Regions from separate parts of the Methylobacterium sp. AC832 genome, predicted to be linked through region 2. Evidence: riboswitches for the same ligand, from Rfam matches in the RefSeq annotation. Region 2 holds a riboswitch; each other region holds the start of a gene.
What was found. Region 2 has a riboswitch for cobalamin ahead of AC0IXR_RS00040 (TonB-dependent receptor). Riboswitches for the same ligand answer to the same signal wherever they lie in the genome.
Positions count from the first base shown of each region.

Region 1 (9,845 bases), on a different contig from region 2:
ATGCTGGAGGAGGCGGAGGCCGGCGCGATGCTGTTCGGCTCCGGCATGGCGGCGGCCACGGCCGTCTTCTCGGCCCTGGAGCCCGGAGACCATATCGTCGCCCCCCTCGTGATGTACTGGGCGCTCAAGCGCTGGCTCCAGCAGGAAGCGCCGCGCCGGGGCTGGGGCCTCGATTTCATCGCCATGGACGATCTCGACGCCCTGCGGGCTGCGATCAGGCCGGGCACGACGAAGCTCGTCTGGGTGGAGACGCCCGGCAATCCGCTCTGGACCATCACCGACATTGCTGCCGCGGCCGAGATCGCGCACGGGGCAGGGGCGCGTCTCGCCGTCGATTCCACCGCCGCCTCGCCGATCCACACGCGGCCCCTGACGCTCGGGGCCGACATCGTCATGCATTCGGCCACCAAGATTCTGAACGGTCATTCGGACGTGGTCGCCGGTGTCCTCGCTTCAGCGCGCACCGATGCGTTCTGGGAGCGGATCGGCGCGATCCGTGCCGGCGGTGGGGCGATCCTCGGGCCATTCGAGGCCTATCTCCTCATGCGCTCGCTGCGGACCCTACCCCTGCGGGTCGCGGCGCAATCGGCCAATGCGGCGGACCTCGCCAGACGCTTCTCGGCGCATCCGCGCGTGGCGTCCGTGCTCTATCCCGGCCTGCCCGACGATCCGGGTCATGCGGTGGCGGCGCGCCAGATGGAGGGCGGCTTCGGCTTCATGCTGTCGATCCGTGTCGCGGCCGGCGAGGAGGCAGCCATCGCCACGGCGGCACGGGTGCGCCTATGGAAGCGCGCCACATCGCTCGGCGGCGTCGAAAGCCTGATCGAGCACCGCGCTTCGGTGGAAGGACCGGGCACGCCATGTCCGCCCGATCTGCTGCGGCTCTCGGTGGGGATCGAGCATGTGGACGACCTGTACGCCGATCTGGACGCGGCCCTCGGCTGATTTCCTCGTGGGTTCTTGGTGCGATTCCGCCCTTCGCGCATTGTGCGAGGGACGGACCGCCGCCGGGCGGTCGCCGCGCTGCGAGCGAGGACGAGCCGATGCGATACCCTGTTCCCCTTCTGACCGGTGCCCTCGCGTTCGTCGCTCTCACCGGGGCCGCCTTGGCCGCCGATGGGCCGCCCAAGCTCGACGTGCAGGCGACCTGCAAGTCGTCGGTCCGCGCGGAAGCCAGCGTCAGCGACACTTCCACCGTCGAAGGCTGCCTTCGTTCGGAGGAGGCGGCGCGCAAGGAAGCCCGGCGCCGTTGGGGAGACTATTCGCCAGCCGCCAAGAGGCAGTGCGAGAAGCAGTTCGAGGCCGGCGGCTTCCCGTCCTACGTGGAGATGGTGACCTGCCTCGAACTGGCGAGCGGCACGGTTCCGACGCAGGGCACCGGACCGGGCGCGGATACCAGTTCCGGCGCCCGACGTGAGAAGGCGGATGGGAATGCCGGCGCCGCCGCCGCCGAGCCGAAGCCGAGCCAGCGCACCAACCCGATCGAAGTGCTGGAGAAACCCTAGCCTCTCACTCCTCTGACCTTATCGCGGTGCGGAGATTTCCGCCTCCGCGCTTGCCCAGACGTCCGGGCGTACAGGCTTGCTGCGCTCCTCGCCCCGACGGACCGATGCCAGGTCCAGAAGTTCGGCGGCACGGTCGGTGTCGTCGATGGAGAGGAACAGGCCGTTCTTCTGCGAGGCGCGGCCGAGATCGGCACGGCTGGTCAGCACGCTGAACGCCGGGCTCGTGAGCAGGGCGAGGGCCACGGGCCCCATCCACAGGGCGAGCCAGGGGTCGCCGGCATAGACCAGCAGGCCGGTGAGCAGGGCGCCCGCCACCAGGGCGTCCACCTGCAGGCGGATCGCCTCGGACCACGGCACCTGACGGTCGTCGCGCACCTGCGAATCCCACCGCACCACGCGGCCAATGAAGGTGGTGGCGACGGCGCCGGCGGCAAAGACCGTCATGACCGGCCAGAGCAGCACCCAGACGATCTGTTCGAGCACGGCGCTCTTCAGGAGCGAGGCGGTGCCGCCGAAAGCGGCGCGGCGGGTCGGCGAGGCCAGGACATGGCCGAGGCTGAGGAGCTTCGGCAGGGCCATCACGGCCACGACGAGAGCAGCCAGCGCATGGGCGGCGAGGCCCGTCCCGGTGAGTCCATAGGCCAGGAGGCCGAGATCGCCGGTCACGGCGGCCTGGATAGAGGCGGTGGCGAGGAACAGCACCCAGAGCGGGCAGGCGAGGTAGGACAGGATCCCGACCATCAGGTGCCAGCGGCTCGCCGCCCGAAGACCCGGCAGGGTGGTGATGAGCAGGTGCTGCATGTTGCCCTGGCACCAGCGCCGTTCACGCCCGAGGAGATCGACGAGGTTCGTCGGCATCTCCTCCCAGGTGCCGCCCATCTCCGGCAGGAGGCGGACCTCCCAGCCGGCCCGGCGCAGGAGCGCGCCCTCGACGATATCGTGGCACAGGATCTCGCCGCCGAGCGGTGCCTTGCCGGGCAGCACCGGCAGTTCGGCATTGTCGGCGAAGGCCGCGACCCGCAGGATCGCGTTGTGGCCCCAATAGCTTCCATCCGCGCCCTGCCAGGTCTCGAGGCAGCGGATCGACAGCGGCGCGTAGAGCCGCACGGCGAATTGCTGGATACGGGCAAACAGCGTGTCCCGGCCGGTCGCGTAGGAGACGGTCTGGATCAGCCCGACCTTGGGCGCCTCCTCCATCAACCGGGCGAGGCGGCGCATGGTGGCGCCGGTCATCAGACTGTCGGCGTCGAGCACGATCATGAAATCGTATTCCGAGCCGTAGGACTTGCAGAACTCGGCGATGTTGCCGGCCTTGCGGCCCGCATTGTCCTGGCGCCGCCGGTAGCGGACGCGCGGCAGGCCAGGGCCGTTCAAACGCGCCCATGCCTCGATCCGGGCGAATTCATGCTCCTCCACCGCCGCGATGGCACCGTCACGCGTGTCGGAGAGGACGAAGATGTCGATATCGGACCCGTCGCCGCCGCCACGCTGAAGCGAGCGGGCCATGACACGCAACGCGGCGAACACCGCCACCGCATCCTCGGCATGGATCGCCACCACGGCAGCCGTGCGGCTGAGGCCCGAGGCGGTGGCCGGAACCGTGGCCGAGCGGATCTCGATCGCGGATTTGGCGGCATCGCCGAGCCCCGCCGCCACGAGTCCGTAGACGTATTGCCAGGCGACGAAGGATTGCCACGTCATCACGAGGCCGAACAGGACCAGCACGGCCCAACCCAGGACGCCGTCCGGGCGTCCGTAAGCGGACAAAGCGAGCCAGGAGATCGCGGCCGCGGTGGCCAGGGTCGGCAGGGCCAGCAGGAGCCGCCGCATCAGCAGCGAAGGGGCCTCGCCGGACTGACTTTCGGGAATCGCCGGGTTCGGAATTCCGACCGGGGATGCGTCGTGCGACAACCGCGTGATGGACATGGGGCGCTGGACACTCGATCGAGGCTGAGAGGGGCCGTCGTCCATCATGAAGCGAAGGACATCGATGATACGGGGCGACGGTGAAGACGAGCGTTCGGGGCGTGATGCCCCCTCGCGGCGACAGACCTTGCAAACCGCGCTCAGCGTGGCCGCAGGCATGATAATGCCTAGTGCCGTCGACCTGAATACCGCCAGAACGATGGCCGCCGATAAAGTCGACCCTCCCCGTGACGGGCCGATGACCTTCGAGGGCGTCGTGGCCCAGGCCCGCCGCCTCGCAGGCGCACCCTACCGGCCCGCTCCAGAGGATCTCCCGGCACCCCTCGCCGGCCTTAGCTACGACGGTTACCGTGCGATCACCTTCCGTCCCGACGCAGCCCCGCGCCTCGGCGGTTCATTCTCGCTGCAGCTGTTCCATCGCGGCTTCCTGCAGAAGAAGCGCGTCGCCTTGTTCCTCCAGCCGCCGGACGGGCCGCCGCAGCCGATCCTCTACCAGTCGGGCCTGTTCGATCTCGGGTCGGACTTGGCAGGGCAGGACTTTTCCGGCGATCTGGGCTTTGCCGGCTTCCGGCTGCATCACGCCTTCGACGATGAAAAGCCGGCTAATCAGGAAGAATTCCTAGTCTTCCTTGGCGCCTCGTATTTTCGGCTTCGCGGAAAGACGCAGGAATACGGCCTGTCGGCACGCGGTGCCGCGATCCAGACCGGCGGTCCCGGAGCGGAGGAATTTCCGGACTTTACGGCGTTCTGGATCTGCGAGCCGAAGGCCGATTCCCGCGCCGTCACGATCCTGGCGCTCCTCGATTCACCGAGTCTCGCGGGTGCCTATCGCTTCGTGGTCGAACCCGGCGAGACCTCGCGGATGGTCGTCACCGCCTCGCTGCATCCCCGCGCCGCGATCCCGCGCCTCGGCCTCGCGCCACTCACCAGCATGTTCCTGCATGGCGCGAACGGTCCCGGCGCGCGCGGAGCCGCGCCCTTCGACGATTTCAGGCCCCAGGTTCACGATTCCGACGGGCTCATGGTGGCGACCAAGGACGATCGCCTGTGGCGTCCCTTGAGCAACGGACGGCGAGAGCCGCAGATCTCGGCTTTCCGCACCGATCCCCTCGACGGGTTCGGACTGTTCCAGCGCGAGCGAAGCTTTGCCGCCTATCTTGATGTCCAGGCCCGTCACGAGGCGCGGCCCGGCCTCTGGGTCACACCTCAGGCCGGGTTCGGCGCAGGAGCGGTGCAACTCTTCGAAATCCCGTCCCGCGAGGAGTACATGGACAACATCGTCGCTGCCTTCGTGCCGGATGCGCCCGTCGCGGCGGGGAGTGCCCTCGACCTCGCCTACACCCTCGCCACCGTGGGGGCCGAACCGGATACCGCGGTGCTGAGCGCGCTCGCCCGGGTGGTCTCCACCCGCGTCGGTTCGGCCGAGCGCCTACGCCCGACCACGCCGCCGAGCCCGGAGCGGCGGCTCTACGTCATCGATTTCGAAGGGCCGGGCCTGCCCACCGGCCCTGACGGTGACATCGCGGCCGAGGTCTCGGCCAGCGCCGGCACCATGGTCGATCCGGTGGTGGAACGGGTGCCCCAGACGGGTGGCTGGCGTCTCTACGTAGAATGGCGCCCGCCGACGCCGTTGCCAGCCGGTGACGTCGTCCTGCGCGCGCGCCTCATGCGCGCCGGTCGCCCGATCAGCGAGACCTGGGACAACGCCGCCTGATCGCCGGGCAACCTCACGACTTGGCGAGGTGCGACAGAGATCGGAACGGGAGGAGAGGCCAGGGCTTCCTAAGCTGGAACACCATCAGGTTGCGGAGCCGCCCGGTTCCCCGGAGGCCGTCGAAACGCCTCGGGGCGCGGAATCCGCCTTCCCCCGGAGCAGCACCCTTGGCCATCGAGACCGACTACCTGCGCTACACGCCCTCCGTCGAGACCCTTGAACCCGACGAGGCCGAGACCAGCCGGGCCCTGAACGAGACCATGCGCTCCATCAGCGAGAAGACGCTCGCCGATGGCGGCCATGCCATCCGCAGCGTCCATGCCAAGGCGCATGGCGCGCTGAGAGCCGAGTTGGAGATTGCGGCCGACCTGCCCCCCGAATTGGCGCAGGGCCTGTTCGCGAAGCCGGGGCGCTACCCCGTGGTGATGCGCTTCTCGACCATCCCCGGTGATATCCTGGACGACAGCGTCTCCACCCCGCGCGGCGTGGCGATCAAGGTCCTCGGTGTCGAGGGAGAGCGTCTCGAAGGATCGGAAGGGGATGCCACGCAGGATTTTGTGCTCGTCAACGGCCCGACCTTCTCAGCGCCGGGACCGAAGCCGTTCCTCGCGACGCTGAAGCTCCTCGCCAAGACCACCGATCGGGCGGAGGGACTGAAGAAGGCCGCATCGGCGGCGCTTCGGGGCGTGCAGAGCGCAGTCGTCGCGACAACCGGTTCGCCGAGCCCGACCCTGGCGACCCTCGGTGGGCAGCCCGAGACGCATCTCCTGGGCGACAGTTTCTACAGTCAGGTCCCGCTGCGCTTCGGCGATCACATCGCCAAGATCTCGCTCGTCCCGGTCTCTCCCGAAATGAGGGCGCTGGCGAACAAACCGCTCGATGACACGAGTGCCGCCAACGCAATCCGCGAGGCGGTGATGGAGCATTTCATCATCCACGGCGGCACCTGGGAATTGCGGGCGCAGCTGTGCCTGAACCTCGACGACATGCCGGTGGAGGACGCCTCCGTAATCTGGCCTGAGACCGCGAGCCCCTACCGCACCATCGCCACCCTCACCGCCGCGCCTCAGGCGAGCTGGAGCGAGGCCCGCGCGGCTTACGTCGATGACGGCCTGTCGTTCAGCCCCTGGCACGGGATGGCCGCGCACCGGCCGCTCGGCGGGATCATGCGCATGCGCAAATCGGCCTACGAGATGGGCAAGCGCTTCCGGGCCGAGAAGAACGGCCGCCGCATCGAGGAGCCGAAGAACCTCGACGCTCTACCGGATTGACGCCGGACGTTGCTGCAATGCGACAGGGCAGCGGCGATGATCGGCGCGGGATCATCTCGCAATTGACCCTCTCGTCGCAGCCGACCTAGCCTGACGATGACGGTTCCCCTTCGGGGGATCAAAAGGGAACGCGGTGAGGACGTTTTGTCCGATGCCGCGGCTGCCCCCGCAACTGTAAGCGGCGAGCCCATCATCAACACGTCACTGGGTCTTCGGGCCTGGGAAGACGATGAGAGGGCGTCGACCCGCGAGCCAGGAGACCTGCCGTCAGTCGTGGTCACACGCGAAACGCATCGGGCGGGGTGTCCTGGTGGGGTGTCGGGGCCCGCGCTCGCGTGGGGATCGGCTTCGTTCGCGGTGACGTGCCACTGCCGTTGCCCGAGGTCTCCGCCTGTGTCCGCCCGTCTCGTTCCCCCACTCCTCGCCCTCGGATTCCTGGCATCCGCCTCGCCGGTTCTTGCTCAGTCCGAGACGGCAACCACCGCCGAGGCGACCCTCAACGAACTCTCCGTGGCGGCCGACATACGCCCGCCCCCTGCAGCGGCCGGTCCCGGTCTCGGCGGGGCCACTGGTGGGACCGGCGGGGCCGAGGCGTTCGGCGCCCTGTCCGCTCCCGCGCTGACGTCGAGTTCGGGCGTCATCACCGGCAGGGCCCTCAACGATCGCCCGGTGACCCGCCCCGGCGAGGTGCTGGAGGCCGTGCCCGGCCTCATCGTCACGCAGCATTCCGGCGAGGGAAAAGCCAACCAGTACTTCCTGCGCGGCTTCAACCTCGACCACGGCACGGACATCGCCATCACCATCGACGGCATGCCGGCCAATATGCGCACCCATGGCCACGGCCAGGGCTATGCCGACATCAACTTCCTCATTCCCGAACTCGTCGGCGCGGTGGAGTTCCACAAGGGCCCGTATTTCGCCCGTGACGGGGATTTCGCCTCCGCCGGATCGGTGCGGATCGACACGATCGACGCGGTACCCCGCCCTCTCGCGCTCACCTCCCTCGGGAGCTTCGGCTACAAGCGGGCGCTCACCATCGCCTCCGCACCCCTCGGGGAGGGGACGCTCCTCGCCGCTGGCGAGGCCCAGGTCTATGACGGCCCCTGGGTGGTGCCGGACGCCATCCGCAAGCTCAACGGCGTGCTGCGCTACAGCCAGGGCACTGCCCTCGACGGGTTCTCCCTCACCGGCATGGCCTATTCCAACCGCTGGACGGCGACGAACCAGGTTCCGCAGCGGGCCATCTCCGAGGGCCTGATCGGCCGCTTCGGCACCCTCGATCCGAGCGATGGCGGCGATGCGAGCCGCTTCTCCCTGTCGGGCCGCTGGAGCCGGTCGGATGATGGCGGGGTCACCCGCGCCAGCGCCTACGTCATCCGCTCGAACCTCAACCTGTTCAACAACTTCACCTATTTCCTCAACGATCCGGTCAACGGCGACCAGTTCCGCCAGCTCGACAGCCGCACCGTCGCCGGCGGCGAGATCGCCAGGGTGTTCAAGGGTGAGCTGTTCGGCCTGCCCATGGAGAACGAAATCGGCGTGCAGGCGCGGTTCGACGACATCCATGTGGGACTGTTCAACACGCGGGCGCGCACCTCCCTCTCCACCGTGCGCGACGACCGCGTGCAGGAAGGCAGCGCCGCGCTCTACTTCGAGAATCGCCTGCGCTGGACCGAGTGGCTGCGCACCAGCGTCGGCCTCCGCGCCGACGCCTACGACGCGAGCGTGAGATCGAACAATTCGCTGAACTCAGGCCATGCGCAGGACGGCATCGTCAGCCCCAAGCTCGGCGTCGTGTTCGGCCCCTGGGCCGAGACCGAACTGTTCGTGAATTACGGCGAGGGCTTCCATTCCAACGACGCGCGGGGCGCGACCATCACGGTCGATCCGGGCAACCCTCTGTTCCCCCTCGACCGGGTGCCGCTGCTGGTGCGCTCGGTGGGCTCGGAGGTGGGCTTGCGCAACCGCTCCATCGCCGGCCTCGAATCGACCGTGACCCTGTTCCAGCTCGATTTCGATTCCGAGAACCTGTTCGTGGGTGATGCGGGCACCACCGAGCCAAGCCGCCCGAGCCGGCGCACCGGCATCGAGTGGACCAACCACTACGCGGTCACGCCCTGGCTCGCCGTCGATGCCGACCTCACCGTCACCCATGCCCGCTTCGCCGATCGCGACCCAGCGGGGAGCCGCATTCCCGCCGCCCCCACCGCCATCGCGGCGGCCGGCTTTACCCTCGGTGAGGCGCTCGGCTGGTTCGGCACGATGCGGCTTCGCTATTTCGGGCCGCGCCCGCTCATTGAGGACAATTCCGTCCGCTCGAAGCCGACCACGCTGGTGAATGGCCGCATCGGCTACAATTTCGACAACGGTGTCACGGTGCAGCTCGACATCCTCAACCTGCTCAACGTCAAGGCGAGCCAGATCGACTACTTCTACGAGTCGCGGCTGCGGGGGGAACCGGCCGGCGGCGTGGCCGACACGCATCTGCATCCGGTGGAGCCGATGGCGGTGCGGTTGACGGTGGCAGGGCGATTTTGAAGAATGGGAGCGGGTTGCAGGCAGCGAAGCCGCTCTCCGGTCATGCTGATGGCAGTGATCCGGGCCGGAGATATGCGAACATGTGAGGCACATAATCGGCTTTGCCGAGTGTGATGCCGTAATGCCGCAAGATGGCGTAGGCGGTGATGACGTGGAAGTAGAACTGAGGCAGAGCCCAATCCCGAGCGTATTGTTCGCCGCTCATATCGAACGTGATATTGCCCGGAAGCTCGATCACGATTGGCAGAGTCGCGCCGGCATCGAGGGCATCGTTCGGGAGGCCGTCCAGAAGCGCCAATGCCTCGGTGATACGAGCCCGTGCATCCGCCATTGATCCGGGCACCTCGCCGGCATTACGCCCTTCGGCCGCCAAGGCGGCGAGCGATAGGGGAATGTCCTCACCGCGAAGGCGGAACGTCGCCTCCTGAGCTTGGTAGGCGGCAAAGCACACTTGTGACGCCAACGGATACATGTCTGGTGCCAGACGCGCCGAAAGCAGACCATTGGCGGGATCCACCATCTGATGCTCTGCCTTGTCCAGCAGCCCGGCCAGCGTCCGCAACATGTTCCTGTAGGTCGGTACCAGAAGGTTAGTCAGTGACATAATCAGTCTCGCGGCGACGGCTACTTCAACGCCTACCCTATTTCCGCGAGAGCGAACACCATAAGTCGAGGCCCACTTTTTCCCATTCCGACCCCTACGGCCCCACCCGCTTCCGCACCACCATCTCCCCTCGAAACAAGAACTTCTGCGCGCGCTTGCCCGTGTCCACCTCCGTGGTGAACACGTTGCCCTTGCTGTCGACGGCGAGGTTGTGGACCCAGTGGAAGTCGCCGGCCATGCGGCCGTTGCGGCCGAAGGCGCCGAGCACTTCGCCGGTGTCGCGCTTG
Region 1 covers NZ_CEEDMV010000004.1:327,780-337,624, reverse strand. The annotation lists gene AC0IXR_RS16180 (trans-sulfuration enzyme family protein) at 1-945, shown strand, start outside; gene AC0IXR_RS16175 (hypothetical protein) at 1,044-1,505, shown strand; gene mdoH (glucans biosynthesis glucosyltransferase MdoH) at 1,524-3,431, opposite strand; gene AC0IXR_RS16165 (OpgD/OpgG family glucan biosynthesis protein) at 3,670-5,145, shown strand; gene AC0IXR_RS16160 (catalase family protein) at 5,313-6,416, shown strand; cobalamin riboswitch at 6,500-6,699, shown strand; gene AC0IXR_RS16155 (TonB-dependent receptor) at 6,810-8,954, shown strand; gene AC0IXR_RS16150 (DUF1993 domain-containing protein) at 8,995-9,558, opposite strand; gene AC0IXR_RS16145 (NHL repeat-containing protein) at 9,653-9,845, opposite strand, start outside.
Region 1: linked by a shared signal. The riboswitch ahead of AC0IXR_RS16155 (TonB-dependent receptor) and the one ahead of AC0IXR_RS00040 (TonB-dependent receptor) in region 2 are both predicted to bind cobalamin.

Region 2 (9,845 bases):
TGTGAACAGCCAGCGGTTGACGCGGCCGGAGCGGTCGAGCCGGTTGAGGATCTCGCCGCTCCGCGGGTCGACATGCAGCCAGGTGGCGGACGGGTCGGCAAAGCGCAGGCGCAGGATGGGGAGCGTCCCGCTCGTGAGCGGCGACCAGTAGAGGTCGTGGGATTCCAGGCGCTCGACGCCCTCCAGTTGCGCACCCGCCATGGCGAGACGGGCCGCCGCCGCGATCCGGGCGGTCGAGGGTGCGTCTCCGATCGCCCGTTTGCCGGTGCGGTCGAGCCCCATCGCGACCCAGTGTCCGCCGATCCGCGCGAGATGCAGGCCGAGGGGCGCATGGGCGGCCATCGCCCGCAGTCTCTCTGTCTCGATGCCGACAGGGTTGTCCGCCCCGGCATAGGCCTCGCGCAGGTCGGCGGTCGGCGCGAGGGAGGTGAACCAGCGGTTCGGGTTCATCGAGAGCCAGCCGCTGAGGATGAAGGTGGTGAGCCCGATCCCGCCGATAAGCCCGGCGAAATGGTGCCAGCGTGCCATCCCGCGATAGGGCGTGACGCGCCCTCGCGCGTAGCGCCGCCTCAGGCGCAGGCGCCAGATCCCCAGGACGAGGCCGGTGAGCGCCGTGAAGGCGGCGATGCCGGAGAGCCACAGCACCACGTCGCGCCACAACTCCGCGCGGGCACGCAACGGCGTGAGATAGACCCAGTGGGTGACGGCGCCGACCCAGTTCCAGCCGCGCTCGAACCGCGTCGTGTCGAGCACGATCTCCCCCGTCCCTTGCGAGACGTAGAGCTCCGTGCCGGCCGCGTCGTTCAATGCGACCTTGTGGAAGGGCCGCAGGGGATCGTAGCGGGCCGTCACCGTCCATTGGTCGCGCGCGACCTCCTCCACGGACGCGCCGGGCCCGGCCCCGGCGAGGCGCCGGGCCGCCTCGGCATCGACCGGCCCGGCCGGCGTGCCGGTCCGCGCCGAGAGGGTGATGCGGCGGCCGTCGCCGGACGATATCCGGTAGACCGGCTCGTCGCCGCGCATTTCCAGATCGAGGCTGCGGGGCATGCCGTGCAGCCCGGCGGCGGCCAGGGCGCCGTCCGGCGAGACCGCGACTGCCTCCCACGCCATCGGGCGAAGACGCGCGAGGCGCTCCGTCTCCGTCAAGCTCGGGAACGGCACATAGAGCATCACCAGCCCGGAGCCGATCCAGAGGGCGAAGAGCAGCCCGGTGCCGATGCCGAGCCAGCGATGGCCGAGGACCAGCCACCGCTTGCCCTGCTTGAACAGGCTCACCACGCGAAGCTGTAGGCGACCTCGAACGAGCGCGGTCGCCCGAGGATCCAGTTGGTACCGATCCCGTCCACGGCGTTGCCGCTGATCGCGTAGGTTGTGTCGAACAGGTTGTAGACGCGAAGGCTCAGGCGCGAGGCCGGGGTGACCTGATGGTCGAGGCCGAGATGGGCCAGGGTGTAGTCGGGCCGCGGCGCGGTGTTGGAGAAGTCGCTGAAGACCCGGCCGACATTCTGCAGCCCGATCCGCGCCTCCCAGTCGTGGGCGAAGGCCCAATTGAGCCAGACATTGGCGACGCGCTCCGGCACGTCGATGGGCTGGTTGCCCGCATAGGACACCGCTCCCTCCCGGAACTCGTCATATTGCGCATGCAGGAGGGCGAGGTTGGCGTCGATGCGCCAGCCATCGGGCAGGCGCAGGGCGAGCGCCCCCTCCACCCCGTGCGAGGATTGCCGGCCGACCTGGGTCGAGACATTGGGCTGGCCCGGCACCGCCGAGATCAGGTTGTCCTTGACGATGCGGTAGCCCGCCACCGTCCATTCGAGGGCGCCGTTCAGCGCGAGGCCCTTGGCCCCGACCTCGATCTGCTCGCCGGTGGAGAGATCGAAATTGGCGTTCGTTTGCGACAGGCTGATGAGGCTCCCCACCGGATCGGTGGCGGTGGCGTATTGCACGTAGAGGGCCGAATCCGGCGTCGGGTTGTAGACGAGGCCGAACCGGTAGCTCAGGGCCTCGAACGAGCGCGCGAAGGTGTCGCCGGTCTGCAGGTTGCGGCGGTGCAGGGTCGGCGCATCGAAACGCATTCCGGTGAGGAAGGAGAGTTGGTCGCTGAGGATCAGCCGGTTCTCGGCGAAGACAGAGGCCTGGTTGGTGCTGGTGGCATAGGCCGGGCTGGCGCGGCCATTGGCCGGGAACAGGCCCGGATCGTAGGTGAACGGATCGACGCTGGTGACGAGGCCGCCGCCTGCGCTGGAGAAGTTGCTGGTGTGGCGGAAATCCACGTGGTTGACGTCGAACCCGATGGCGAACTCGTTGCGGAAGCCGAACAGGTTGCCCTTGAAGGCGGCGTCGAAGCGGTTCCCGACCTGCTCCTGGCTGTGGTAGATTTCAAGGTAGTCGGACCTGTCGATCCGTCCCGTACCGCTATTGAACCGGTACTGCTCGACATCGAGCCAGTGGCGACGGCTCTGCAGCCGGTAGGCGGTGTTGCGGATGGTGATGTCGGCGCTCGGCGTCCACTCGGTCTTGAGCTGGGTCCAGTTGTCGGCCCAGACGATCTTCGCGCCGTCGACATTGTAGTTGTTGTTGCGCAGGGACTGGACGATCCGGCCATCGACCAGCGGCGTGCCCCAGTAGCGCGCGGGCTCCTGGTAGCCGAGATCATGGCTGAGCGTCACCGCGAGATCGGGGTTGAGCTGGAACAGCAGCGCGCCCGAGACCGCGAGGTTGCGGAAATCCCCATTCGGGCTGGTCCAGCCGCCGTCGCGGTTGCCGCTGACATTGAGGCGGTAGGCCACCGCATCGCCGATGGGACCGCCGAGATCGACGGCAAGGCGCGCGAGCCCGTCCGACCCGGTAGCGGCGCGGGCGGCATGGATCGGCGTGAAGCTCGGTTTCTTCGAGACCACGTTGACCACGCCGCCGATGGCGCCGTCGCCATAGAGGACGGAGGCCGGGCCGCGCAGCACCTCGATCCGCTCCACGTTCCAGGTGTCGAACGGGAAGGTCACCGTGCCGGCGCCCACGAACAGCCGCGTGCCGTCATAGAGCTGCTGGATCGAGTTCGGGCCGGCGAAGCCCCGGCTGGAGAAGGCGCCGTTGCCGTTGCCCGGCGACGCGATGGTGGTGATGCCGGTGGCGTTCTGCGTCACCGCCTCGACCACCGTGTTCTGGCCGCGGATTCGGGCGGTCTCGCCGCTGATGACATCGATACTGGCGGGGGTCTCCAGCGGCGTCAGGCCGAGGCGACTGGCGCTGCGAGAGGGGGTCGAGAGGTTGAGCCCGACCGGGTTGGCGCGAGTCAGGCCGACCCCGCTCCCCTCCACGGTGAGCTGGTCGAGGGTGACGGCATTCTGGCCGATGGAATCCTGGGCGCGGACCTCGCCCGCGAGCAGGGTCGAGCCGAGGAGCGATGCGAGCAGGGCGGTGGCGCGGGCCGGGGAGATCCGCCCGGGGGCGCGGTGGGTGACCTGTGTGGGCATGTTCGTTTTGGCAAACCGGAGTGATCGCTGGCCGAATGCCGCGCCCCCTCTGCTAGATCGTATGTTATAACGTTACAATACGTCGAACCGGGCAAAATGCCTGCGCGGAGGACCAAACGGTCTCGCCGAGGGCAAGATGTAGAGCGAGTCTGCAATGGAAGGAACAGGGACGATCGGGCATCGCGGGCGAACGGCAGGCGCGGCTCAGCGCAGTGGCACGTCACCGCGAACGAAGCCGATCCCCACGCGAGCGCGGGCCCCGACACCCCACCAGGACACCCCGCCCGATGCGTTTCGCGTGTGACCACGACTGACGGCAGGTCTCCTGGCTCGCGGGTCGACGCCCTCTCATCGTCTTCCCAGGCCCGAAGACCCAGTGACGTGTTGATGATGGGCTCGCCGCTTACAGTTGCGGGGGCAGCCGCGGCATCGGACAAAACGTCCTCACCGCGTTCCCTTTTGATCCCCCGAAGGGGAACCGTCATCGTCAGGCTAGTCGAGGACGAGAGACCGCGTCAACGACGTGACGGCAACAGCCCAAAAGAAAAGCCCCGGACCGTTCGATCCGGGGCCGATCTCATCGGATGCGTATCGCCTACCAGCGGTAGGTGACGGAGCCCGTCACGCGGCGGCCTTCGCCATAATTGCAGCCGACGAAATTGACCTGTTGCGAGCAGGTGCCGACATAGACGCGGTCCGTGATGTTGTTGGCCGCCACCTGGAAGCGCCAGTTCTCGTATGTGTAACGGAGCGATGCGTCGAAGAGGACGTAGTCCGGCACGCGGATGTTGTTCTGGGGATCGCCGAACGATTCCCCGATGTAGCGGACACCGCCGCCGATCCCGAGTCCGCGGAACATGCCGGTCTGGATCGTGTAATCCAGCCAGGTCGCAGCAGTGAAGTTCGGCACCTGGATCGGCCGCTTCCCAACCGCGCTGGGATTGCCGTCCGGCGCATTGTCCTTCGTCACTTCGGCCTGCAGGACCGTGAATGACGAGATGAGCTTCAGGCCGTCGAGGAGGTCCACGGTGGCCTCGCTCTCGAAGCCTTTCACCTCGACTTCGCCGTTCTGATAGAAGGCCTGCTGCAACGGATCGCTGGGGTTAAAGAACAAGGCGTTGGTCTTCTTCGTATTGAACACGGAGAAAAGAACCGAGGTGGCTTGGCCCGGCGGCTGGAACTTCACGCCGGCCTCGATGGTCTCGCCGATCTCGGGCTTGGCCGGGGTGATGTTGTAGGTGAGCGGCACCGCACCGATGCCGGGCACGACCGCGATCGTGCTGTTCTGGAGGAAGACCGGCAACACATTGAACGAGCGCGCGGCCGAGACATAGGGCGTCAGGCCGTTGTCGAAGAGATACGAGAGCCCGACCCGGCCGCTATAGGATTGCGCGTCCTGGTTCGCGCCGAAGCTCGTGGGAATGCCGTTCGGGAACGGGACGGCGTTGAGCATTTGGCGCACGGTATCGATGACCGGGTTCTGAGCATCGGTCTTCGTCGTCACCCAATCGTAGCGGGCGTTCATGCTGAGCAGCCAGCGATCGTAGAACTTGACCTGATCCTGAGCGTAGACGCCGACTTGCTCCTGCTGCAACCGTGACAGGAGGGAGCGCGGAAGTTGCGCGACGGGCTGGCCGTAGACCGGATTGAGGATGTTGAGCGGGCCGACGAACGGGCCGATCCCGAGCAGGCCGAAGCTCGTACCGCCGTACTGGTCGCTCTTGTTGTTGATCTTGCTGTAATCGACCCCAAGCAGCGCGGTGTTCTTGATGTTGCCGAACTGCGCATCGTGCTGGATCTGGGTATCGACGGTGAAGACGCCGTAATCCTCAAGCCAGGTCTGAGCCTCGCGGGTGACGGTGTTGGGCATCGCCGGATTGGTGACGCCCGTGGAGTAGATCGCGTTGTAGTCGGTCGAGGCATGGGCGTAGCGCAGGTTCTGGCGCACGGTCCAATGGTCGTCGAACCGGTGTGAGAACTGGTAGCCGCCCTCGAAATGCTCGGCGAGGAAGCGCGAGAAGCCCGGCTCCCCGAGGAAGCGGCTGCGCATTTCCGACTTATTGGGATTACTGCCCCGGGTGTATTCGCGCGGGATGGCACGGAACGTGTCGCCGGTGCGGTCTCTCTGATAATTGCCGAGCACCGTCAGGCTGGTATCCGCCGAAGGCGCGAAGGTCACCGCGGGCGCGATGTAGATTCGGTCCAGCGGCGTGTAATCCACTTGCGTGCCGCCTTCGCGCAGCAGGCCGGTGATCCGGTAGAGGATCGTCTTCTCAGGGTTGAGCGGGCCGCTCAGGTCGAAGCCGAACTGCTTGCGGTTGAAGCTGCCATAGGAACTAAAGATTTCCCGCAGCGGCTCGACCGTCGGCTTCTTGGTGATGAAGTTGACGAGGCCCCCCGGATCGTTGAGCCCAAAAAGGCCCGAGGTCGGGCCGCGCAGCACGTCGATGCGCTCCACGCCGTAGGGCTCGATCGGGAAGCCGGAAAAGCTCGTCTGTGGCAGACGCATCCCGTCCTTGTAGATGCCGCGCTGTGTCTGGTCGAAGCCACGGATGATCAGCTGGTCGAAGCGGCCATCCTGCCCCTGGGGCGACGCGAGGATGCCGGCGCTGTAGGCGAGCGCATCGGCCAGGTTCTCTGCGCCGCGATCCTCGAGCTGCTTCTGCGTGACCACGGACACCGACTGGGGAATCTCCCGCAGGGTCGCGTTGGTCTTCGTTCCCGACATGCTCCTGGGCACGACGTAGGAATTGGCGGCCGTCACGCCACCGCCATTGCCGCCTCCCGAACCATTTCCGGAGCCCTGCACCGACAAGGTATCGAGCTGCACCGCCGCCGTGCCGCCCGAAGCGGCCTGGGCGGAGGCCTGCCCGCTCCACAGGGCGGGAACCATGGCGAGCAGCGCCACGGTCGAGACGCCGGCGAGGCAGCGCATGCCACTCACGGCTTTGTGAGAGAACGTGCCAGAAGAGAGCAACATGCCATCAGACATAGGGAAGACCTTGATCGTCGGAAATACGGCGCAGACCTGATTGGTAAAGAACGAGATTTCCTTGTCGATGCATCGCGTAGAACGATTCAAAAACAAGATCGGGTCTCGACAAGACGAATCCACACGGCGTCTTTGTCAGCAAGTCAAAGTTGAGATTTAATGACAAAAGTTGCGGCGGCGTTGCCTAAGAAACACAACCCTTCTTTGGAACAATTCAATTCAAGCGCCGCAAAAAACTTGTCGAAAGACGATCAACGGCGGGCCAGCAGCCACATCAGGAACGGCCCGCCGACGAGGGTCGCCACCAATCCGGCGGGAAGCTGGTAGGGGAAGAACGCCATCCGTCCGACGAAATCCGCCGCGACCATGATCAGCGCCCCTGCGATGGCCGCACCGGCGAGTTGCGGCGCGGCCCGGGTCAGGCCCGCCAAGCGCGCCACCTGCGGCCCGACGAGGCCGACGAAGCTCAACGGCCCCGCCACCAGGGTCGCCGCGGTGGTGAGGATCGCCGCCAAGGCCAGGATGACGAGACGGCTGCGGCGCAGGCCGAGCCCCAGCGAGCGGCCCGTCGGAGCGCCGAGGGGAAGCAGCTCGAGCCAGCGGGTCAGGGCGGGAAGGCAGGCGACTCCGAGGACGAGGATGGCGATGGCAGCGACGGCATCCTCCGGCGCCACCCGCGCCGTGGACCCCGCCGTCCACCCGAGCAGCATCACCACGGAGGGATCGCCGCTGATCATCAGGATGGTGAGGAGCGCGCCGAACCCGGTGGTGAGGCCGATGCCAGCCAGCAGCATCTGCTCGGGCACGGTGTCGGCACGGCGGCCGAGGCTCGCGATGGCCAGGAGGGTCGCGAGGGCCCCGAGGCTGCCGGCGCCGAGCAACGCCATCCGGTCCGGCGTTCCGAGGACGATGGTGACGGCAACGAGGCCGAGGGCGGCCCCGGAACTGATCCCGAGCACTTCGGGGCTCGCCAGGGAATTGCCGGTGAGCCGCTGCAGCAGGGTGCCGGCTATGGCCAGCATTGCGCCGGCCGCGAGCGAGGCGGCGATACGGGGCAGGCGCCAGGGAAGCAGTTCTTCGAGGCCAGCCCCGAGGCTCCAGTGCCAGCCGGCCGGGTCGCGGCCGAGGGTCAGCGCGACGAAGACGAGGAGGGCCAGCGACACCGCACCGGCCAGGATCAGGCGCCAGGGTCGTGCGAGCCGGGCCGAGGCGCCGCCCTCCGGGCGATGCAGCGCGCCGACGCCACGCAGGCGCGGCAGCAGCCAGAGCAGCATTGGCACGCCGACGAGGGAGGCCAGCGCCCCCGTCGGCACCTGTGCGATGGGGGCGAGCGCCAGGACCACGGAATCGGTGAGCCAGATCAGGGCCGCCCCGAGCAGGGGCGCGGCGATGAGACGGGCGCGCAGCGTGCGCGTGCCGGTGAGCCGGACGAGGATCGGCGCGGCGAACCCCACGAAACCGATGACGCCCACCCCCGCCACCACGAAGCCGCCGAGCGCCACCGCGACGGCCACGGCGAGGAACCGGACCCGGCCGAGGGAGAGCCCGAGGCTCTTCGCGTTCGCCTCGTCGAGGTCGAGCAATGCGAGCGGCCTCGCCATCAGCGCCACCAGGAGGGCGGCGACGGCGAGGCGGGGCGCGAGATAGGCCGGCGCGCTCCAATCGTTCATGGCGAGCGAGCCTGCCCCCCAGACGAACAGGCCGAACAGCCGCTCCTGGTGCAGGATCACGAGGAGGGTCTGGATCGCCCCGCAATAGAGCTCGACCACGAGCCCGGCCAGCAGCAGCCCCAGGGGCGCGAAGCCCTTGGCACGCCCCAACGCGAAGACCGCCAGCACCGCCAGGGCGGAGCCGGTGAGCGCCACGGCCTCCCGGCCCTGCGAGAAGAGGCCGGGCGCGAACAGCGAGGCCAGGGCCAAGGCGAGCTGCGCCCCGGCCGAGATGCCCAGCGTCGAGGGCGAAGCGAGGGGATTGCGCAGCACCTGCTGCAGCACCAGCCCCGACAAAGCGAGGGCGCCGCCGGCGAGCCATGCGGTGACGATCCGCGGCAGCACGCTCTCATGCAGGATGACCTGCGCGATGTCGGTCCAGTCGGGACTCCACAAGGCTTTCAGCGCGAGGCCGAGCGGCATGTCGGCCGTGAGCGTGCGCAGGGTGAGGAGCCCGGCCACGAGGGCCACCGCGCCGATGAGAAGCCATGTTCCGCCGATCCGCGAGCGGCGCGGCGCGGGGGCGGCCAGGCCTAGTTCAGCCAAGTTTGGTTCACCCAAGTCCGATTCACCCAAGCCCGATCCGGCCAGTTTCGCATCAGCCACGGGGGCAATCCCGCTTGGAGAGATCGGTCATCAGTTCGGCGAAGCGCGCGATGGCCGGCAGCCCACCGTAGAACCAGACCGGCGGCACGACGTCGACATGGTGCTCGCGCACCGCCGGCAGCGTCTGCCAGAGCCGGCTTCCGGCCAGCGCCTTGGCCGCATCCGACCGGATCGGCCCGACATGGACCATGCGGGCATCGGCCGGACCGGTAGCGAGCTGCTCGATCCCCACCGCCGTGAAGCCGGATGCGTTGCTGGCGCCGGTCCACGCATTCTCGATGCGGAGGCGGTCGAGCACGGTCTGGAACAGGCTGGTGCGGCCGTAGACCACGATGTTGCGGTGATCGACGATCCAGACGAGGAAGGTCGGGTGCCTCTCGGCTGGGCAGGCGCTCGCCCCCGCCGCGGCGAGAATCGCCTCGGTGCGTGCTTCCAGGGCCTTGGCTTCATCGACGCGGCCGAGACGCAGGGCGATGCGCATGGTCTCCGCCTTCGCCCGCTCGTAGGGATCGCCCCCGGCATTGGCGATGGAGACCGCCTCCGTCGGGGCGATGCGCGACAGGAAGCTCCCTTGCGTCGCCACCTGGATCGGGTTGGCGAGGATGAGGTCCGGTTTCAGGCCCGCCAGTAGTTCGAGGTTGGGCTCCACCACGAGGCCGAGATCGACCACGCCTTCGGGGAGCGCCGGCTCCACCACGGTGCGGTTGTAGTTCTCGGGCTGAGTCACCGCGATCGGCACGATGCCGAGGCCGAGGAGGAGTTCCACGGCGCTCCAGTCCAGGGCCGCAACGCGCGGCTGCGCGGGCATCTTTTTCTCCGCGCGCGCGGGCAGACAGGCCAGCACGAAGAAGCAGGCCGCCAAGCCGACAACGGCCCTTCTAGCGCGCATCGACGGCAGCCAGGGCGAGATCGCCGGCCTTCCTTTTCGCCTCCGGAGCGAGGCTCGCATCCCGCAGGGCGGGCGTGAGTGCCGCAATGGCGGCGGTGGCGGCGAGGCAGAGGCCGCCACCCGCCGCCATGGCGATCCGCGCCGAGGCGAGATAGGCCGTGGTGCCCGCCTGCATC
Region 2 covers NZ_CEEDMV010000001.1:4,574-14,418, reverse strand. The annotation lists gene AC0IXR_RS00045 (PepSY domain-containing protein) at 1-1,278, opposite strand, end outside; gene AC0IXR_RS00040 (TonB-dependent receptor) at 1,272-3,473, opposite strand; cobalamin riboswitch at 3,772-3,971, opposite strand; gene AC0IXR_RS00035 (TonB-dependent siderophore receptor) at 4,069-6,408, opposite strand; gene fhuB (Fe(3+)-hydroxamate ABC transporter permease FhuB) at 6,717-8,720, opposite strand; gene AC0IXR_RS00025 (ABC transporter substrate-binding protein) at 8,773-9,588, opposite strand; gene AC0IXR_RS00020 (MFS transporter) at 9,659-9,845, opposite strand, start outside.

Region 3 (9,845 bases), 560 kb from region 2:
GGGTAAACTCGCCGTGACGCTGTTCTACTTCCCCGTCGGCTCCGTGCAGGGCGATGTGGACAATATCGTCAAACTGGTTCCCGATGCCCTCAACCAGCACATCTACATGGATGATTCTCAGATCGAACGGGTGGTCATCCAGAAGTTCGAACCGCAGCGGGTGTTTTCGTTCACGCAGCCGAGCCCCGTCCTGGCGGCGGCACTGTCGGCACAGAAGCCGATTTTATACGTAAGGCTCTCGGACGATCCATTCGAGGAACTGGCATGAGCGGCATGGAACCAGAACGGCCGGTCCTCGACCTTATCATCCCGACACTCATGGATGCCGGCTACGAGGTTTATACTCACCCTTCCCGCCAGCTTCTGCCATCCTTCATGGGCGACTACGTTCCCGACGCGATTGCGCTCGGAAAACCCAAGAATCTCGCGATCGAGATCGTGCGGGATGGCTCGCGATCGGGAAGGCAGGAAAGAGTCGCGGACCGGTTCCTCGGTGTCGCCGATTGGGAACTTCGGATCTACTACGCTAGCTCCGGCGGCGGCGTACCCGCCATCGACGGCGTGACGCCCGACATCATTGACCGCACGATCGCGAAGGTCGAGGCTCTCATCGCAGCCGGCCAGATGGAGGCCGCTCTGCTGCTCGGCTGGTCGACCTTCGAAGCCATCGGGCGGGCCTTGATCCCGGACCGCCTGTCGCAATCTCAATCGTCCGCACAGCTGATCGAACAGCTCGCGGGCGAAGGCATCGTAACGCCCGACGAGGCGGATCGGCTTCGCCCCATGGCGAGCCTGCGCAACGCCGTCGCCCACGGGGCCCTGCAGCGAGACCTTGATCCCGCCGCCCTGGAGGATTTCGTCGCTACGCTGAAGCTCGTCCTCCACGAGAATCAGCCAGTCGGCGGCGTGGCCTGACCGCGCCCAGCAGTCAGAACTCGATCCCCTCCTGCGCCTTCACGCCGGCCGAGAAATGGTGCTTCACGCTGCCCATCTCGGTGACAAGGTCGGCGGCCTGGATGAGGGCCGGCTTGGCGTTGCGGCCGGTGACGATGACGTGGAGGTCGGGCCGTCGCGCCCGGAAAGCCGCCACCACGGCATCGATGGGCAGGTAATCATAGCGCAGGGCGATGTTGAGTTCGTCGAGAAGGACGAGGCGGATGGTCGGGTCGGCCATCAGCTCCTCGGCCTTGGCCCAGGCATGCTCGGCCGCCGCGATGTCGCGGGCCTTGTCCTGCGTCTCCCAGGTAAAGCCTTCCCCGAGCGTATGCCACTCGATCCGGTCGCCGAAGGCCTTCAGCGCGTGCTTCTCGCCCGTATCCCACCCCCCCTTGATGAACTGGACCACGCCGACCCGCCAGCCATGGCCGAGCGCCCGCAGGACGAGGCCGAGCCCGGCCGTGGTCTTGCCCTTGCCGGGGCCGGTATTGACGATGAGGAGGCCTTTCTCGATCGTCTTAGCCGCGACCTCGGCGTCCTGGACGGCCTTGCGCTTCTCCATCTTCTCGCGGTGACGGTCGGCCTCCGCCTCATTTATCTCCAGATCGTTCATGCGCTCGCTCCGGGTTGGGGTTTCACGATCATCGGCAGTCCCGCCACCATGAACACCACATGGTCGGCCCGCGCGGCGAGGCGCTGGTGCAGTCGCCCGGCCGCGTCGCGGAAGCGGCGGGCGAGCGCGTTGTCCGGCACGATGCCGAGACCGACCTCGTTGCCGACGAGCACCACCGGCCCCGGCGCGCGGCCGCAGGCCTCGATCAGGGCAGCGCTCGCCGCCTCGATATCGGCCTCGGACAGGATCAGGTTGGTCAGCCACAGGGTCAGGCAATCGACGAGCACCGGCCCTGTCGCCGCAGCGACGGCCTCGGCCAGGTCGATCGGCACGTCCCGGGTGATCCAATCCGCCGAGCGGCGCGACCGGTGAAGGGCGACGCGCTCCCGCATCTCGTCGTCCCAGGCCTGCGCTGTGGCGAGGTAGAGCCACGGCGCGGGGCAAGCTTCGATCAGGCGCTCCGCGTGCAGGCTCTTGCCCGAGCGCGCGCCGCCGAGGACCAGTGTCATTCTTGGAGAAGGCTGCCGCATGGCTCCCTTTAGCGCGAAACCGCCCTGCCCCGTCAAAGCCGGTAAAACGCTTTGGCGGCGCGTTGTCAGCGGTCGCGCGAGCGCGTAGAAGCGAGGTTCGGACGGTGCCCCGGCGACGGGGTGAAAAGGGAATGCGGTGAGGGCTCGCGCCTGAAACCGCAGCTGCCCCCGCAACTGTGAGCGGAGACGGGTCTGCCATCGGCCACCGGAGCGATCCGGGAAGGCGGCAGGACCGGACGACCCGCGAGCCAGGAGACCTGCCTTCCGAAGGGGACATTGTCCTCCCGCTCTATCCTCGAACGCCGCCGGCGGGGCGGCCGGAGACCTGACACGATGACCACGAACACTCTCGCCCTCACCGGCACCCGCAGCAACGAGCGTCTCGGCGCGGTGCTCATGGCCGCTTTCCTCGGCCTCGGGCTCGTCTTCATGGCCGGCTTCGCCCCGGCGATGGCGCTGCACAACGCGGCCCACGATTTCCGGCACGCCCAGAATTTCCCCTGCCACTGACCGCCTCGCGCTCAGCCAGGACCTGATTTCATGATGATCCGACTCGTGTCGGCGGCCCTGGTCGCCGGCTTCCTGGCGGCTGTCGTCGCCACGGGCTTGCAGCTCGCCCTCACCTCGCCGCTGATCATCGCGGCCGAGCGTTACGAGAGCGGCGAAGCCACGGCGCCGGCCGCGCTATGGATGCCGCGCGGCGCCTCCCCGGCCTCCCTCATCGTGCCCGTCCATTCGGGCCACGACCATGGTGGCAAGGACCATGGCGGCAAGACGGACGGTGTCGAAGGCGGCGAGGTCGCTCCGGCCTGGCAGCCCGGCCCTGGCCTTCCCCGGATGGTCTTCACCGCCCTCGCGACCCTGGTCGGCGGCGTCGGCTACGCCCTGTTGCTGGGCGCGGCTCTCATTGCCTGTGGGCGCGAGCCGAGCCCGGAAGCCGGCCTGCGATTCGCCATCGCGGGGTTCCTCGCCGTGGCCCTCGCCCCGGCCCTCGGCCTGCCGCCTGAACTACCCGGCATGGAGGCGGCTCCGCTCGCCGAACGCCAGTTCTGGTGGATCATGACCGCGGCCGCCACCGCCATGGGGCTCTACCTCATCGCGATCCGCCGCTCCTCCATCGCCATTGCTGGAGGGCTCGTGCTTCTCGTCGCGCCGCATCTGGCCGGAGCGCCGGAGACGAGCCACACCGCCTCCGCCCTGCCCCCGGGCTACGCGGCCCAATTCGCCGCTCGGTCGCTGGGCATCGCCTTCGTGTTCTGGGCGGTGATCGGCCTCGCCTTCGGCTGGGCCTGGAACAGCGTCGGGCGCAAGAGCCCGGCGACGTCGCATGCCTGACGAGGACATCCAGGCCGGCAGACCGGTCGTACTCTATGTCTGCGCCACCTGCCGCACGGCCGGCGACACGTCCGAGCCCCGCGCCGGGGCCCGCCTTGTCTCGGCGCTGCGCGATGCGGTGACGGAAGCCGCCATCGAGGGCATCGCGGTCGAGAGCGTCGAGTGCCTGTCGGTCTGCAAGCGCCCCTGCACCGTCGCCGTGGCTTCCGAAGGCCGCTGGACCTACGTTTACGGCGATCTCGACCCGGTCGAATCCGCCAGAACCATCCTCGCGGGCATCGGCCTGTACGCGGAGACGCCCGACGGCATCGTGCCCTGGAAGGCGCGGCCGGAGGCGTTCCGCAAAGGCGTCGTCGCCCGCATTCCCCCGTTTCCTCCGCCCCGCGCGGACAGAATTCCGGACGCCGCCGAATGAGCATCGTCGAGAAGATCCCCTGCACCATCGTCACCGGCTTCCTCGGAGCCGGCAAGACGACCCTCGTGCGTCACCTCGTTGAGAATGCCGGCGGCCGGCGGCTCGCCATCATCGTCAACGAGTTCGGCGATATCGGCTTCGACGGATCGTTCCTGGCCGCCTGCGGTATCGAGGGCTGCCAGGACGAGGACATCGTGGAGCTGGCCAACGGCTGCATCTGCTGCACCGTTGCCGACGATTTCGTCCCAGCCCTGAACAAGCTCCTCGACCGCGCCGACCCGCCGGAGCACATCCTCATCGAGACGTCCGGCCTCGCTCTGCCGAAGCCCCTGGTCCAGGCCTTCCACTGGCCGGCGATCCGCTCGCGGGTGACCGTGGACGGGGTGATCGCGGTGATCGACGGCCCCGCCGTTGCGGCGGGCTTCTTCGCCGACGATCCGGCGGCCCTCGCCGCTCAGCGCGCCGACGATGCCAGCGTCGACCACGACAACCCGCTGGAAGAAGTGTTCGAGGACCAGCTCCTCTGCGCCGACCTCGTGGTGATGAACAAGGCCGACCTCCTCGACGAAGCCGGCAAGGCCAAGGTCCGCGCCGAGGTGGAGCGCCAGCTGCCCCGCGCGGTGAAGCTGGTCGAAGCCGAGCATGGCCGCCTCGATCCGCGCGTGATCCTCGGTCTCGGCGCCGCCGCCGAGGACGATCTCGACGCCCGCCCCTCCCATCACGGCGAGGGCGAGGACCACGATCACGACGATTTCGATTCCGTGGCCATTGCCGTGCCTGCCACGGCGAGCGCCGAGGATCTGGCCTCCCGCGTCGCCCGCGCCGCCGAAACCAACGGCGTCCTGCGGATCAAGGGCTTCGCCGAGGTCACCGGAAAGCCGATGCGCCTCGTGGTCCAGGGCGTCGGCGCCCGCATCGCCCATCATTACGACCGCCCCTGGCGGGCGAGCGAGAACCGCGACGGCCGGCTCGTGGTCATCGGCCTGAAGGGTTTCGACCAGGGGGCGGTGGCAGCCGCCCTGGCGGGGTGAGCGCGTTGACCGCCCGACGGATCCTCGCTCACGGGTGCCGCGGCCTCGTGGCTGCGTCCGGCCTGGCGGCTCTCGCGGCGATCGGCGGGTGCTCGGATTCACGTCCGCCCAAACCGGAGTTTCAGGCCTCGGACAGCCGGACGATGGCACGCCTCTCTCCGGTGGCTCGCCCGCTCGCCCAGACGGGCGATGCGAAGCTCGCCTATACCCACGACCTCACCATCGGATTGCCACCCCAACGGGTGAACGCGCATTTCGAGGCGGCGCGCGACCGCTGCCTGAACGAGGCGGCCCTGAAATGCGTCCTCGTCGCTGCGTCCATCGACGATGGCCGCAGGCCTGCGGGCCGTCCGCAGGCGCAGGTTCAGGTCCGGCTGCCGCATGAATCCGTCGCGCCGTTCATGGCCTTCGTCACGGCGCCCCTCCCCGGCGAGGCGGCGGGTGACGTCGTGCTCCGGAGCCAGTCGACGCGTGCCGACGATCTGACGGACGCCATCGAGGATGGCGGCCGGCGCTTGGCTCAATTCACCGCCTATCGCGCCCGGCTCGACGCGATCGCCGCACGGCCCGACCCGCGCGTGGAGGATCTGATCCGCATCGCGCAGGAATTGGCGCAGGTACAGTCGCAGATCGAGGAAGCCGATGCCAAGCAGCGCGGCCTGAATCAGCGCGTCGACACTGAGCTCCTCTCCGTCGCCCTGCGCTCCGACGAGGCGCGGGCCGGGCCTCTCGCCCCCGTGGAGGAAGCCTGGGCCCAGGCGGGCCAGACTTTCGGCGCGAGCGCCGGATCGGCCTTGCGCTTCGTCGTCTCCGGCCTGCCATGGTTACCGCTGGTGCTGATCGGCGTGCTTCTCCTTCGCGCGCTGTGGCGCCGGCGCGGCCGCCGAAGCGCCGTGACCGAGCGGACGTCCTCCAGGGCACAGCCATGACGGCGCGCCGCCCATGCATCTGATCCGAATCGACACGGTCTCCCTCGACGAGGGCGAAGCCGCCATCGATCTGGGCCAGGCGCCCGGCGACATCGTGTTCCTGTCCTTCACCGATTCCGACCTCTCCGGCATGGCCGGCGCGCATGCGGCCGAGCGGGAGGCGGCGGCACGGGACCCGTCGGCAGTCGACGTCCCGACGCTCCGCCTCGCCAAACTGGCGCGGCTGCGCCATCCGATGTCCGTCGATCTCTACGTGGACAACGTGATCGCGCGGTCGAAATTCGTGGTCATCCGCTGCCTCGGTGGCCTCGATTACTGGCGCTACGGCATCGAGCGCGCCGCCGCCGCGGCTCGCGCGAACGGCGTGAAGCTCGCCGTCATTCCGGGCTGCGACAAGCCCGATCCCCGCCTCACTGCCTTCTCGACGGTGGCTCCCGAACTGGTGGAGACACTCGAGGGCTATTGCCGCGCGGGCGGAGCCGAAAACCTGCGTAGAATGATCCGGCGTCTCTCCGGCGAGATTGGGTATGCGATCGAAGCGCTGCCGCCGGTCGCCCTGCCGCGCGGCTTCGCCTGGTGTCCGGGTTGCGGACCGGTCGCACACGAGACCGCCCTCGCCGCAGCCGGGCAGAACCGCCCCCTCGCCCTGATCCTGGTCTATCGCTCGGCCGTGCTCGGCGGCGACACCCGGCCGGTGGCCGACCTCATCGCGGCCCTCGGTGAGCGCGGCATCGGAGCCGCCACCCTCGCGGTCGCAAGCCTCAAGGACGCGCTCGCCCTCGATACCGTGCGGGAGGCTCTGGCCGCGCGCAGCCCGGACATCGTCATCGCGGCGACGGCCTTCTCCGCGCGGGAGGATGCCGGATTCGTCCTCGATGGCGCCGACGCGCCCATTCTGCAGGCCTACACGATCGGGGCCTCACGGGAGGCCTGGGAGGCCTCGGCGCGGGGGATGAACGCCGCCGACCTCGCCATGCAGGTGGCGCTTCCCGAATTCGACGGACGGCTCTCCGGTTTCCCGATTTCGTTCAAGGAGGACGGGCCGGAACTCGATGGGTTCAGCGAGCGCCGCGCCGTTCCCTTCCCGGCCGGCATCGCGGCCCTGGCCGACCGCGCCTCCGCCTGGGTGGCGCTGAAACACCGGCCGCGTGCAGGACGTCGCCTCGCCCTGGTCCTGTCCGACTACCCCGCCCGGGGCGGCCGGGCCGGCTTCGCCGTGGGGCTCGACACGCCGGCAAGCGCGGGGATCATCGCGGAGACGCTGCGGCAGGCCGGCTATGCGGTGGGCGACCTGCCGGAGCCGGACGCTCTGATGCACGCGCTCACGAAGGACGCTCCGACCTTCGCAGTGCCGCTCGCGGCCTATCGCGACTGGCTCTCCACACTGTCACCGGACGAGCGCGACACGCTCGATCGACGGTGGGGCGAACCGGAGGCCGACCCGGTCTGCACTGACGGGGCGTTCCGATTCCCGATGGTGCTCGACAGTTCTCCGTCCGACGCTCGACCTCATCCTGAGGCGCCGCGTCAGCGGCCTCGAAGGAGACCTCCAGTCTCCGTAAAGGGTCCTGGAGGCCTCCTTCGAGGCCAGCGCTATGCGCTGGCACCTCAGGATGAGGTCGGTGGTGGGGACGACCAAGAACGAAGCGCCGGTCTCGCCGTCTTCCTGCAGCCCGACCGTGGCCGGGCGGCCGACCGCAAGGCCGGCTATCACGACCCCGACGAGCCGCCGACCCACGCCTATCTCGCCTTCCATCTCGGATTGCGGGAGGGGTTCGACGCCCTGATCCATCTTGGCACCCACGGCACCACCGAATGGCTGCCCGGCAAGGCGGTGGCCTTGTCGCCGGCCTGCTGGCCGGCGCGGGCGATCGGGCACCTGCCCGTAATCTACCCCTTCATCGTCGACGATCCCGGCGAGGCGGCCCCGGTGAAACGCCGGCTCGGCGGCATCGCCCTTGGCCACCTCACGCCCCAGACCGAATGCGCCGGCCTGACTCCAGAGGCCGCACGGCTACGCGAACTCGTGGAGGAATATTCCTCGGCCAGCGTGCTCGATCCGCGACGGGCAGACATCATCGCCCGCGCGATCCTCGACGATGCGGCCGATGCCGGCCTTCTCTCGGGCGCCGGGATCGACGCCGACACTCCCATGGCCGACGCGCTCACCGCCCTCGACGCGCATCTGTGCGATCTCGGTGAGGTGACCACCCGCGACGGGCTCCACGTGTTCGGATCGGCACCGGACGACGCGCCGGCCCCTGTGAGAGCCTGCGCGGCCGCCGAGCGCGAGGGACTGCTCGCGGCCCTCGACGGACGCTTCGTTCCCCCAGGCCCCGCCGGCTCGCCCTCTCGCGGGCGGACCGACGTGATGCCCACGGGGCGCAACCTCACCACGCTGGATCCGCGCAGCCTGCCGACGCGGGCCGCCACGCTGCTCGGCTCGAAAGCCGCCGATGCGGTGGTCCGGCGCTACCTGCAGGACGAGGGCGACTACCCGGCCCGCATCGTCATGGATCTCTGGGCCTCTCCGACCCTCCGCACCGGCGGCGAGGACGTGGCGCATGCTCTCGCGCTCATGGGCGTGCGCCCGACCTGGGACCATGCCTCGACCCGCGTCACCGGATTCGAGGTGATGCCGCTCGCCCTCCTCGACCGGCCGCGCATCGACGTGACCCTGCGTATCTCGGGCGCGTTTCGCGACACCTTTCCCGAAACCCTCTCCCTCCTCGCCCGCGCGGCATCTGCCGTCGCCGAGCGCGACGAGGAGGACGACGAGAACCCCCTTGCCGCCGCGCGCCGCCGGGGCGAGGCCTCCGCCCGTGTCTACGGCGCAGCACCCGGCCGCTACGGCGCCGGTGCCGGCGAACTCGCCCTCGACGGACAATGGCAGAGCCGCGACGATCTCGGCCAAGCCTATCTCGACGCCACCTCGCATGCCTATGGCGGGACCGAGGACATGGCCGATGCGGGCTTCGCCACCCGCGTCGCGCAGGCCGACGCCTATGTCCACGCCTTCGATGTCGCCGAACGGGACCTCCTCGACGGCGACGCCGCGGCCGATGCCATGGGGGGGTTCTCCGCCGCCGCCGCGCTCGGCGGGCGCGCTCCGGCACTCTACAGCCTCGACGTTGCCGACCCGGAAAAGCCCAAGGCACGCACCGCCCGCGAGGATGCGGCGCGCCTCATCCGTGCCAAACTCGCGAACCCGCGCTGGATCGCGGCGCAGCTGCGCCACGGCTATCGCGGTGCCCAGGAACTGGCACAAGGGATCGATGCGGTCTTCGTCCTCGCCGCCGCCACGGACGCCATCTCGGACGCCGATCTCGACCGGCTCTACGGGGCGATGATCGCCGATCTCGATACGTTCGATGCCCTGCGCGCGGCCAATCCCGATGCCGCCCGCGCCATCCTCGAACGGTTCGACGAAGCGCGCCGGCGCGGCCTCTGGACCACCCGCCGCAACGCCATGGCGGCCGACGAGCTGATGTCGGAGGCGGCCGAATGAGCGCGCCGCGCCGCGTCTCCCCGGAGCCTGCACGCCGGGGCTGGTGCCCGAGCCTCGCCCGGCCGATGCCGACAGGGGATGGGCTGCTTGCCCGCGTGCATCCACCACTGGGCATCCTTACGCCGGCGCAGGCGCGGGCGGTGGCGGAAGGCGCGCGCCGCTTCGGCAACGGCCATATCGACGTGACGGCGCGGGCTAATTTGCAGGTCCGGGGCGTCACCGAGGCTACCCGCTGCGGCCTCGCGGAGGCCCTCGGCGCGGCCGCGCTCGACGATGTACGTAGCGACGGTGGGCCACAGCGGCTCACCCTGACCGCGCCGCTCGCCGGCCTCGAAGCGACGGCCATCGACATTCCGACCCTGGCCGGGGCGATCGAGGCCATCGGGTTGGCGATCCCGGGCCTGCCGCCCAAGGCGCTGGTCGCCGTCGAGGCGGCGGAGTGCGGCGCCTGCCTCGGCGGGGCCCAGCCGGATTGCCATCTCGTCGCCACGGCGGAGGGCTTGGTGTTGCAACTCGCAGGCGACGCGGCTTGGTGGCATGTCCCGGCA
Region 3 covers NZ_CEEDMV010000001.1:565,349-575,193, reverse strand. The annotation lists gene AC0IXR_RS02695 (RusA family crossover junction endodeoxyribonuclease) at 1-268, shown strand, start outside; gene AC0IXR_RS02690 (hypothetical protein) at 265-915, shown strand; gene cobO (cob(I)yrinic acid a,c-diamide adenosyltransferase) at 929-1,549, opposite strand; gene cobU (bifunctional adenosylcobinamide kinase/adenosylcobinamide-phosphate guanylyltransferase) at 1,546-2,058, opposite strand; cobalamin riboswitch at 2,165-2,358, shown strand; gene AC0IXR_RS02675 (CbtB domain-containing protein) at 2,413-2,589, shown strand; gene AC0IXR_RS02670 (CbtA family protein) at 2,620-3,414, shown strand; gene AC0IXR_RS02665 (DUF1636 domain-containing protein) at 3,407-3,829, shown strand; gene cobW (cobalamin biosynthesis protein CobW) at 3,826-4,860, shown strand; gene AC0IXR_RS02655 (DUF4349 domain-containing protein) at 5,004-5,789, shown strand; gene cobN (cobaltochelatase subunit CobN) at 5,803-9,297, shown strand; gene AC0IXR_RS02645 (hypothetical protein) at 9,294-9,845, shown strand, end outside.
Region 3: linked by a shared signal. The riboswitch ahead of AC0IXR_RS02675 (CbtB domain-containing protein) and the one ahead of AC0IXR_RS00040 (TonB-dependent receptor) in region 2 are both predicted to bind cobalamin.